DNA from 2 places in the Enterobacter cloacae complex sp. HYC033_NIDB genome. Region 2 is predicted to be linked to the other one. Evidence: predicted binding sites of a transcription regulator. Region 2 holds the regulator's gene; the other holds the start of a gene.
What was found. Region 2 encodes Fur, which represses iron uptake genes when iron is present. Its sites were predicted from a motif close to ATAATAATGAGAACNACTATCAA; they were not measured.
Positions count from the first base shown of each region.

Region 1: exbB (tol-pal system-associated acyl-CoA thioesterase) is a predicted target of Fur. The motif match lies at 2,318-2,340, and genes of this name have one in related genera.

Region 1 covers NZ_CP115126.1:33,119-37,546, reverse strand. The annotation lists gene O1721_RS25650 (AraC family transcriptional regulator) at 1-115, shown strand, start outside; gene yghB (DedA family general envelope maintenance protein YghB) at 161-820, opposite strand; gene metC (cystathionine beta-lyase) at 963-2,150, opposite strand; gene exbB (tol-pal system-associated acyl-CoA thioesterase) at 2,402-3,133, shown strand; gene exbD (TonB system transport protein ExbD) at 3,138-3,563, shown strand; gene O1721_RS25625 (hypothetical protein) at 3,644-4,069, opposite strand; gene O1721_RS25620 (hypothetical protein) at 4,071-4,428, opposite strand, start outside.
Region 2 covers NZ_CP115123.1:2,183,703-2,188,130, reverse strand. The annotation lists gene ybfF (esterase) at 1-376, shown strand, start outside; gene ybfE (LexA regulated protein) at 505-792, shown strand; gene fldA (flavodoxin FldA) at 948-1,478, shown strand; gene fur (ferric iron uptake transcriptional regulator) at 1,770-2,216, shown strand; gene chiQ (ChiQ/YbfN family lipoprotein) at 2,359-2,685, opposite strand; gene chiP (chitoporin ChiP) at 2,733-4,130, opposite strand.

The DNA of each region.
Region 1 (4,428 bases), on a different contig from region 2:
GGCGATGCGGGTCGGGTATGAAAGCGCGTCGCAGTTTAGTCGGGAGTTTAAGCGTTACTTCGGCGTCACGCCGGGGGAAGATGCGTCACGTATAAGAACCATGCAGGGAGCCTGAGGGGAAACGGAGGCCGGGTAAGCGGTAGCGCCACCCGGCTTTTATTTATGCGCTGCAATACTTTTTCTTAATCACCACCGCAATGGTACCCACCAGCCCTGCAACCAGCAGGAAAATCGGCAGGATCATCAGGAAGGTCATCACCTGGTCTTCATGGCGCTTAACAAAGGGGATCATATTCAGCGCGTAGCCGAGCGTGGTGACCACGCCTACCCAGAGCAGGGCGCTCAGCCAGTTGAAGAACTGGAAGCGGCGGTTAGAGAGGCCTGAGATACCCGCCATGGTAGGCAACAGGGTACGAACAAACGCCAGAAAACGCCCGGCAAGTAACGCCAGCAGGCCGTGACGGTCAAACATGCAGGTCGCGCGCTGGTGATATTTATGCGGCAGCTGCGCCAGCCAGCCTTTCACCACGCGAGTGTTTCCAAGCCAGCGCTCTTGCAGGTAGCTCAGCCAACAGCCGAGACTGGCCGCAGAGGTGAGGATCACCATTGTCGGTGCGAAGTCCATCACGCCCTTGCCGATTAACGCCCCTGCGAGCAGGAGCAGGCTGTCACCGGGTAAAAATGAGGCTGGCAGTAATCCATTTTCCAGAAACAGCGTCGCGAACATCACGAAATAGACAATCCCGACGACATGCGGGTCCGCCAGCGCGGCAAAATCGTGTTGCCAGAGCGCCGTGATGATATTTTGAATAACAGCCATGGACTTTCCTGTGGAACAGCAGATATAACGCTATTGTACTCCCAATTTTGCCTGTCGGGGTTGATCGCAGGCGCATCTCATACAGACTTTTCTGCTTGCGGTGTTCAGAATAGCGTCCGGGGAGTACATTTCAGCCAGCACTTTACACGATGCGCTCAAATCCTGCCGATAAATCCGCAATTAAATCGTCCACATTTTCCAGCCCGATATGCAGGCGGATTAAGGTCCCCTCGAAGTCCACCTCGCCGCCCGGGCGCAGGGCCGCAATCTGCTCCGGCTGGTTGGGCAGGATCAGCGATTCAAACCCACCCCATGAATAGGCCATGCTGAAGAGGGTAAAGTTATCCAGATAGCTTGCCAGTTCGGCGTCATTCAGGCGCTTTTTAAGAACAAATGAGAACAACCCGCTGCTGCCCGTAAAGTCACGTTGCCAGTATTCGTGGCCCTTGCTGCCCGGCAGCGCCGGATGGTTAACGCGCTCCACCTGCGGATGCAGCGCCAGCCACTGTGCAATTTGCAGGCTGCTTTCGTGATGCTGACGCAAACGCACGCCGAGCGTACGGATGCCCCGGCTGGTCATGTAGGCGGTATCGGCATCCACCATCTGGCCCATCAGGTAGGCGTTTTCACGCAATTGATCCCAGCAGCGGGCGTTAGACACCGCCGTACCGATCATGCCGTCGGAATGGCCAATCAGGTATTTCGTTGCCGCCTGAATGGAGATATCAATATCGAACTCCAGCGCCTTAAACAGCACGCCCGCCGCCCAGGTGTTGTCGATCATGATGATCGCCTCCGGCGCTTTGCTGCGCACGGCCTTCACGATGGCAGGGACGTCATGCACTTCCATGGTGATTGAGCCGGGAGATTCCAGGAACACGATGCGCGTGTTCGGCTGAATAAGTTCGGCAATACCTTCACCGATGAGCGGGTCGAACCAGCCGGTGGTCACGCCAAGCTTGCTGAGGATCCGGGTGCAGAAGTCCTGGCTTGGCTCGTAGGCGGTGTTGGTCATCAGGATATGGTCGCCCTGTTCGACAAACGCCAGAATGGTATTGGCCACAGCCGCCGCGCCGCATGGGAACAGCGCACAGCCCGCGCCGCCTTCCAGCTCGCACATGGCTTCCTGTAGTGAAAAATGGGTTAGCGTGCCGCGACGACCGTAAAACAGCCCGCCTTTGGCGCGATTACGCGTGGCGATTTTTTTCTCCTCCACCGTATCGAATACCAGCGAGGAGGCCCGTTGAATCACGCTGTTGACCGATCCCTGGGTATATTGCTTGCTGCGTCCGGCCTGCACCAGCGTGGTATCAAGATGCTTCTTTGTCATGTTCGCCAATCCTGTTTTTATACGTCTGGACGTCCAGACTACCACGATTGTCAGAATGTGCATCCGGATGCTTATCGAATAAGCAGAAAATATTATCAAAAATTCGCATAAGAAATTTTTACTGCGTAAGCGCAAGGAAAGTGAGCGAAAATTACGGCACTATGTAAATACTAATGAGAACTACTATCAATTCGACGACGTTTTGATATTATTACGTTCAGATTTTGTGATTTGCGTCCTGGAGATACAGAGTGGGTAATAATTTGATGCAGACGGATCTCTCCGTTTGGGGCATGTATCAACATGCTGACATCGTAGTTAAGATTGTGATGATCGGCCTGATTCTGGCGTCCGTGATCACCTGGGCTATCTTCTTCAGCAAGAGCGCCGAACTTCTTTCACAAAAACGCCGCCTCAAGCGTGAGCAGAAGCAGCTGGCGGAAGCCCGCTCTCTGGATCAGGCTTCTGATATCACCTCATCCTTCCATGCGAAAAGCCTGACTACCCTGTTAGTGAACGAAGCGCAGAACGAGCTGGAACTCTCCGCAGGCAGTGAAGATAACGAAGGCATTAAAGAGCGTACCGGCTTCCGTCTGGAGCGTCGCGTTGCGGCCGTGGGTCGTCATATGGGCCGCGGTAACGGCTACCTGGCGACTATCGGCGCCATCTCCCCGTTCGTCGGCCTGTTCGGTACCGTCTGGGGCATCATGAACAGCTTTATCGGTATCGCCCAGACGCAGACCACTAACCTTGCGGTCGTCGCGCCGGGTATCGCAGAAGCGCTGCTGGCCACGGCTATCGGTCTGGTTGCCGCTATCCCGGCGGTTGTTATCTATAACATCTTCGCGCGCATGATTGGCAGTTACAAAGCCACACTGGGTGACGTTGCCGCGCAGGTTCTGCTGCTGCAAAGCCGCGATCTGGACCTGAACGCCAGCGCCGTTAAACCGGTACATGCGGCGTCCAAACTGCGCGTAGGTTGATTGTATGGCAATGCGTCTTAATGAAAATCTGGACGATAACGGTGAAATGCATGAGATCAACGTGACGCCGTTTATCGACGTCATGCTGGTTCTGCTGATTATCTTTATGGTTGCCGCACCGCTGGCGACGGTGGACGTGAAGGTGAATCTGCCTGCGTCCTCCAGCCAGCCGCAGCCGCGTCCGGAAAAACCTATTTACCTGTCCGTGAAGGCCGATAAGTCCATGTTCCTGGGCAACGATCCGGTAACGGATGCCTCGGTTATTCCGGCGCTGGACCAGCTGACCGGCGGCAAGAAAGACACCACCGTCTTCTTCCGCGCGGATAAAACCGTCGATTATGAAACCATGATGAAGGTAATGGACACGCTGCATCAGGCGGGATACCTGAAGATTGGTCTGGTCGGCGAAGAGAAAGCGGCCGCGAAGTAAAACGAAAGCTTTTGCCGCCTTCCCTGCCGGGTGGCGGCGTCGCCTTACCCGGCCTGCATTCCGCAACAATCATTGTTGACTCACACTGAAGGCGCCGTCGGCGCCTCTTCATCAAGCGCTACACAGGTCACGTTTGAAGTTCGGTAATGACCTTCCGAGAGTTTACGGGTCAGGCGCAGGGTGGCTGTCTCGCGTGCCAGCAGGTACTGATAGTTCGCCTCCAGTCGCCCGAGGATCTTCTCTTTAAGCTCAGGGCGCTGTTCAATAATGGCGTTCATCACCGCGCCGTAAATCTCCTCCTTGGCCTGCAAGGCGTAAATCTCCCGACGATTCTGCCATTTCAGGCGCACCAGCGTGGCCGGAATCGAAACCAAATCCTGCGTAATTCGCGTCATCTCGTCATTTTTTATCTTTTTCAGGGCGTCGAGATTCTGCTTTAAGATAAATTCATCGCTTTTCTTATCATCTAAAGTCAAATAAACGTTATTACCGCTGTCATCATTCACGTTAATCTTCCCCTAGGTTATAAAAAATGGGATTGTTTTTTTCACGCGTAATTAAATTAAGCCAAATTTCATTGCCGGCCTCATTTATTTGCTGCGTTTTCTCGGTCATTATTTGACTTAGCGTCTGGGCATCTATTTCCCCTTCGGCCTGTAAATCATTTAGTAGATGAACTAAGGCTTCAATCTTGATGGCGCGAAATAAACGCTCTTTTAAATGGCGATCGTGCTCTTCCAGCACCATATTACGGGATTTGCCGGTGCGTGAAACACCAATTAATATGTCGGCTTCATAGTCGGAGAGTTTTCTTTTTCCTTGAGTGAAATTCGCCTCTTTATCTGCTTCCGTCGAAGGCTGTTCC
Region 2 (4,428 bases):
GGTCACCGAAGCGGGTGTCGCAACCCGCCAGCAGGCGGCTGCCGTTATGCGTGAGCATCTTGATGAGGAAGGCGTAGTTCAGTTCCTGCTGAAATCGTTTGTTGACGGACAATGGCGCTTTAACGTCCCGGTATTGTGGGATCAGTATTCGCATATTGTGGGCTGGGAAACCGTCCCCGCCTGGCCGCACCCTACCCTTTTTATTCGCGGCGGCAACTCCCCTTACGTCACTGACGCGTACCGTGACACGCTGCTGGCGCAATTCCCGCAAGCTCGCGCTCACGTCATTGCCGGTGCCGGGCACTGGGTACACGCGGAAAAACCGGATGCCGTCCTGCGCGCCATTCGCCGCTATCTTACTGATACAGCGAATTGATTAAAAAGCCAGCGACCGGAAGACGACGGGCTTCCAGTCGTTGGCGTGTGGATTTGGGTGATGTATGATGGCGCGCTTATCGCCCGGGCATTAGCAGGGCGGCGTGTTTCCCCCGAAGTCTCAGAATCATGGCCAAAGAACAAACGGACCGTACGACACTAGATCTGTTCGCGAATGAGCGTCGACCGGGACGACCGAAAACGAATCCGCTTTCGCGCGATGAACAGCTGCGTATCAATAAACGCAACCAGCTTAAACGCGATAAAAATCGTGGGCTTAAGCGTGTCGAACTGAAGCTGAATGCCGATGCCGTCGATGCGCTTAACGAATTAGCTGACGCGCGCAACATCAGCCGCAGCGAACTGATCGAAGAGATGCTGATCGCCCAGCTTGAGACGTTACGCGGCAAGGCGTGAGTCAGAAAATCCCCAATATTACCTTTTTCATGTAGCACAGAGTGCAGTCCTGCGTGATAGCTGTTTCCGCAGGGTTGCCTGTTCTGCTATTATTGCCCTTATCCGTGGACAATTTGCGCCACCATACCATTAAGTTTCAAGAGGTTATTTTACTCATGGCAATCATCGGCATTTTCTTTGGCAGTGATACCGGCAATACTGAAAATATCGCAAAAAACATTCAAAAACAGCTCGGTAAAGACGTTGCTGATGTGCATGACATCGCCAAGAGCAGCAAAGAAGATCTCGAGGGCTATGACATCCTGCTGCTGGGCATCCCGACCTGGTACTACGGTGAAGCACAGTGTGACTGGGACGATTTCTTCCCGACGCTGGAAGAAGTAGACTTCAACGGCAAGCTGGTTGCCCTGTTTGGCTGTGGCGATCAGGAAGACTATGCTGAATATTTCTGTGATGCGCTGGGCACTATTCGCGACATCATTGAGCCACGCGGTGCGGCGATCGTCGGTCACTGGCCAACGGCGGGTTACCATTTCGAAGCGTCCAAAGGTCTGGCAGATGACGATCACTTCGTTGGCCTGGCCATTGATGAAGACCGTCAGCCAGAGCTGACCGCTGAGCGTGTAGAAAAATGGGTTAAGCAGGTTCGTGAAGAGCTGAACCTGGACGATATCCTTAACGCCTGATATCCCTGCGGCGCAACTCCGGTTGCGCCCGTTTTCCAGGTAAAACCGATTAAATTAATTGCTACAAACTTTTAACTTTTTCGCCCAGACCTGTACAATATCCCCCTGGTAAAAAGTGGGTGCCATCGAACAAGTTTGTTGGTGATACCACGTTTTTATAAGCATACTTTGCTTGAGACTTGCAGTTTTCATTTAGCCATGGCAGTTCTATAATGAGACGCATTATCCCAAGTGCATTTTCTGTCACTTCTTCTTTTGAAGTGAATCGTTTAGCAACAGGACAGATTCCGCATGACTGACAACAATACCGCATTAAAGAAAGCTGGCCTGAAAGTAACGCTTCCTCGGTTAAAAATCCTTGAAGTGCTTCAGGGGCCAGACAATCACCATGTCAGTGCGGAAGACCTTTATAAGCGTCTTATCGATATGGGTGAAGAGATTGGGCTGGCAACCGTCTATCGTGTGCTGAACCAGTTTGATGACGCGGGCATTGTTACTCGTCATAATTTCGAAGGCGGTAAATCCGTGTTCGAGCTGACTCAGCAGCATCACCACGATCACCTGATCTGCCTCGACTGTGGCAAGGTCATTGAATTTAGCGATGATTCCATTGAATCACGCCAGCGTGAAATCGCCGCCCGTCATGGCATCCGCCTGACCAACCACAGCCTGTACCTGTACGGTCACTGCGCTGAAGGCGATTGCCGCGAAGACGACCACGCGCACGACGCGAAATAATATCGTGTTCATACTCTGAGCCAGCCGTAAGGTTGGCTTTTTTTTGCCTGAAAAAAGTCCGGTGGCGCTGCGCTTACCGGGCCTACGGGCTGTGACACCGTTGTAGGCCCGGTAAGCGCAGCGCCACCGGGCATAAAGCAACTTATTTATTGTTATTGCGAATCTCGTCCCAGATCTTATCGCAACGCTTCGCCACTTCCTGATCGTTACCGCTTTTCCGCGCCTGGATACAGGCCTGGTAATCCATCACGCGAACATTTTCCTGCGTCGCAAACTGCTCATGCGCTTTCTCTTTTTTCAGCACATTCAGCACGCTCTGGCAGGCTTCAATCTTCTCTGGCGATCCTTGTGCTGTATTGATGCAGGCGCTATACGCCTCCTTCAGACGGAAGTCTTCTTTCTGCGCCTGATCCTGCGCACACGCCACCAGCCCCGATGCCAGCAGCGCAACGATTACCATTTTTTTCATCATATGCAGTCTCCATGCAGGCGGGATTTCGCCCGCCTGCGTGTTCATCAGAAGATTGTGAATGGCGCAATGACCATGAATTTCACGTCACGTTCATCCTGGAAGATGTTGCCGTAACCGCCCGCGTAGCTCGGGATATCGGAGTGGTTGTCATACTGGGTGAAGTGCAGTTTGAACATCGTGCCTTTCGCACGGCCCTCCTGAAGGGTGTAAATCGCATCCAGGCTGTATGAAGACTCTTTCAGACGGTAGTTCGGATCGTAGTAGGCGTCTGGCGTAGCCATATCTGCTGGCTTCGCGTCCCAGGCGTACGCGTAGGACGCACCCACCGCCCAGCCAGGCAGGTTCCAGTTCTTCAGGTCATACATTGCGCCGAAGAAGACCGCCTTTTCGCCGTCGGCGTTGAAGTCAGAGCGGTTATCCCACCAGATATCCAGACGACCATTGGAAGAGGCGTAGGTTGGCGTCATACGTTGCAGGAAGTAGCCCTGCTGCCCTTCTGCCTTGACCCATGTTCCCTCCAGACGTAAATCAACCTGACCTACCTTGTAGCCGAAGGTCAACGCCTGTAACCACGCGGTGCCGTCATAGATATCATTTACGCTGCCATCACTGACTTTGTCGCGCGTACCGTAGAACTGATAGCTGGTGCTCAGCGGGCTACCCGCGATATCAAATTTGTAGCTGGCTTTAGCAAAGTACTGATCGATATAGCCTTCAGCCTGACCAAAAGCAGCTTCCAGCACCAGATCGTTTTTGAAGTCGTACTTCGCCCCCAGCGAGTGGAGATAATCAACTTTGGTTTTTTTATCATTCTGATAGAACTTGTCCATCTCAATGTGCCACGGCGCTTTGTACTCGTTGGTCCACATATAGGAGAAGCTCAACGCCCCCGCATCGCCGTAGTCAAAATTAGCACCGGCTTCCGCACCCTGATAGGTACCTGGCATAAAGCTCCAGTGCGGTGCTAACAGCGTCTGACCGGTTGGCTGGATATAACCTCCACGCGCCCAGACCGGACCATATTTGAATTTTGCAGCCGCTTTATACAGGCTGATTCCGCTTTTATCGCCGGACCAGTCTTCGTCGTAGGCTTTATTGCTGGAGGAGAACGCAATTTCGTTCGGATGGCCGCTGTCGCCATTTTCGGCCATTTCAATTGCGGTGAACGCGGCAATATCGATCCCGAACATATCGGCGGCATATCCCGACTGGAAATCCAGGTTGGCGTTCCAGGTCGAGTGAGAAAGGTTGGTTTTGTATCTATCTTCAGTGACGTCTTTACGGTCACGCTCACGCTGCCAGTAATAAATACCGCCCGTGAGGGTGGAATCTTCAATGAAACCTGCTGCTTTTGCCTCTGGCGCAACCACCAGGCCCGACATTGCTGTCACACCGGCGATAGCCAGCGCCAGCGCACAACGTTTGCCACTGAACGTACGCATATGTTTATCCTCTTTGACGTATAAATTGCTGTTACCAAAGGCAAACAGCGAAAAAATAAAAAAGTAGCGTTGAGAAAAACCTCGTTGACTACAATGGTTAGACTATTTTTCGCGACGCGAATTATCAATCTCTTTCTGTAACGGGAATGTAAGAATATGAGCAACCGCACATATTTCATCGTTTTCTGTTACATTTCATTCATAACTCCAAAAATGCGGGCGTTTGACAGAAAACCTTTTATTTCCATAAACATGCAATCGGTTTCATCGTTTAAACATTTGAGATGTTTATTTTTTA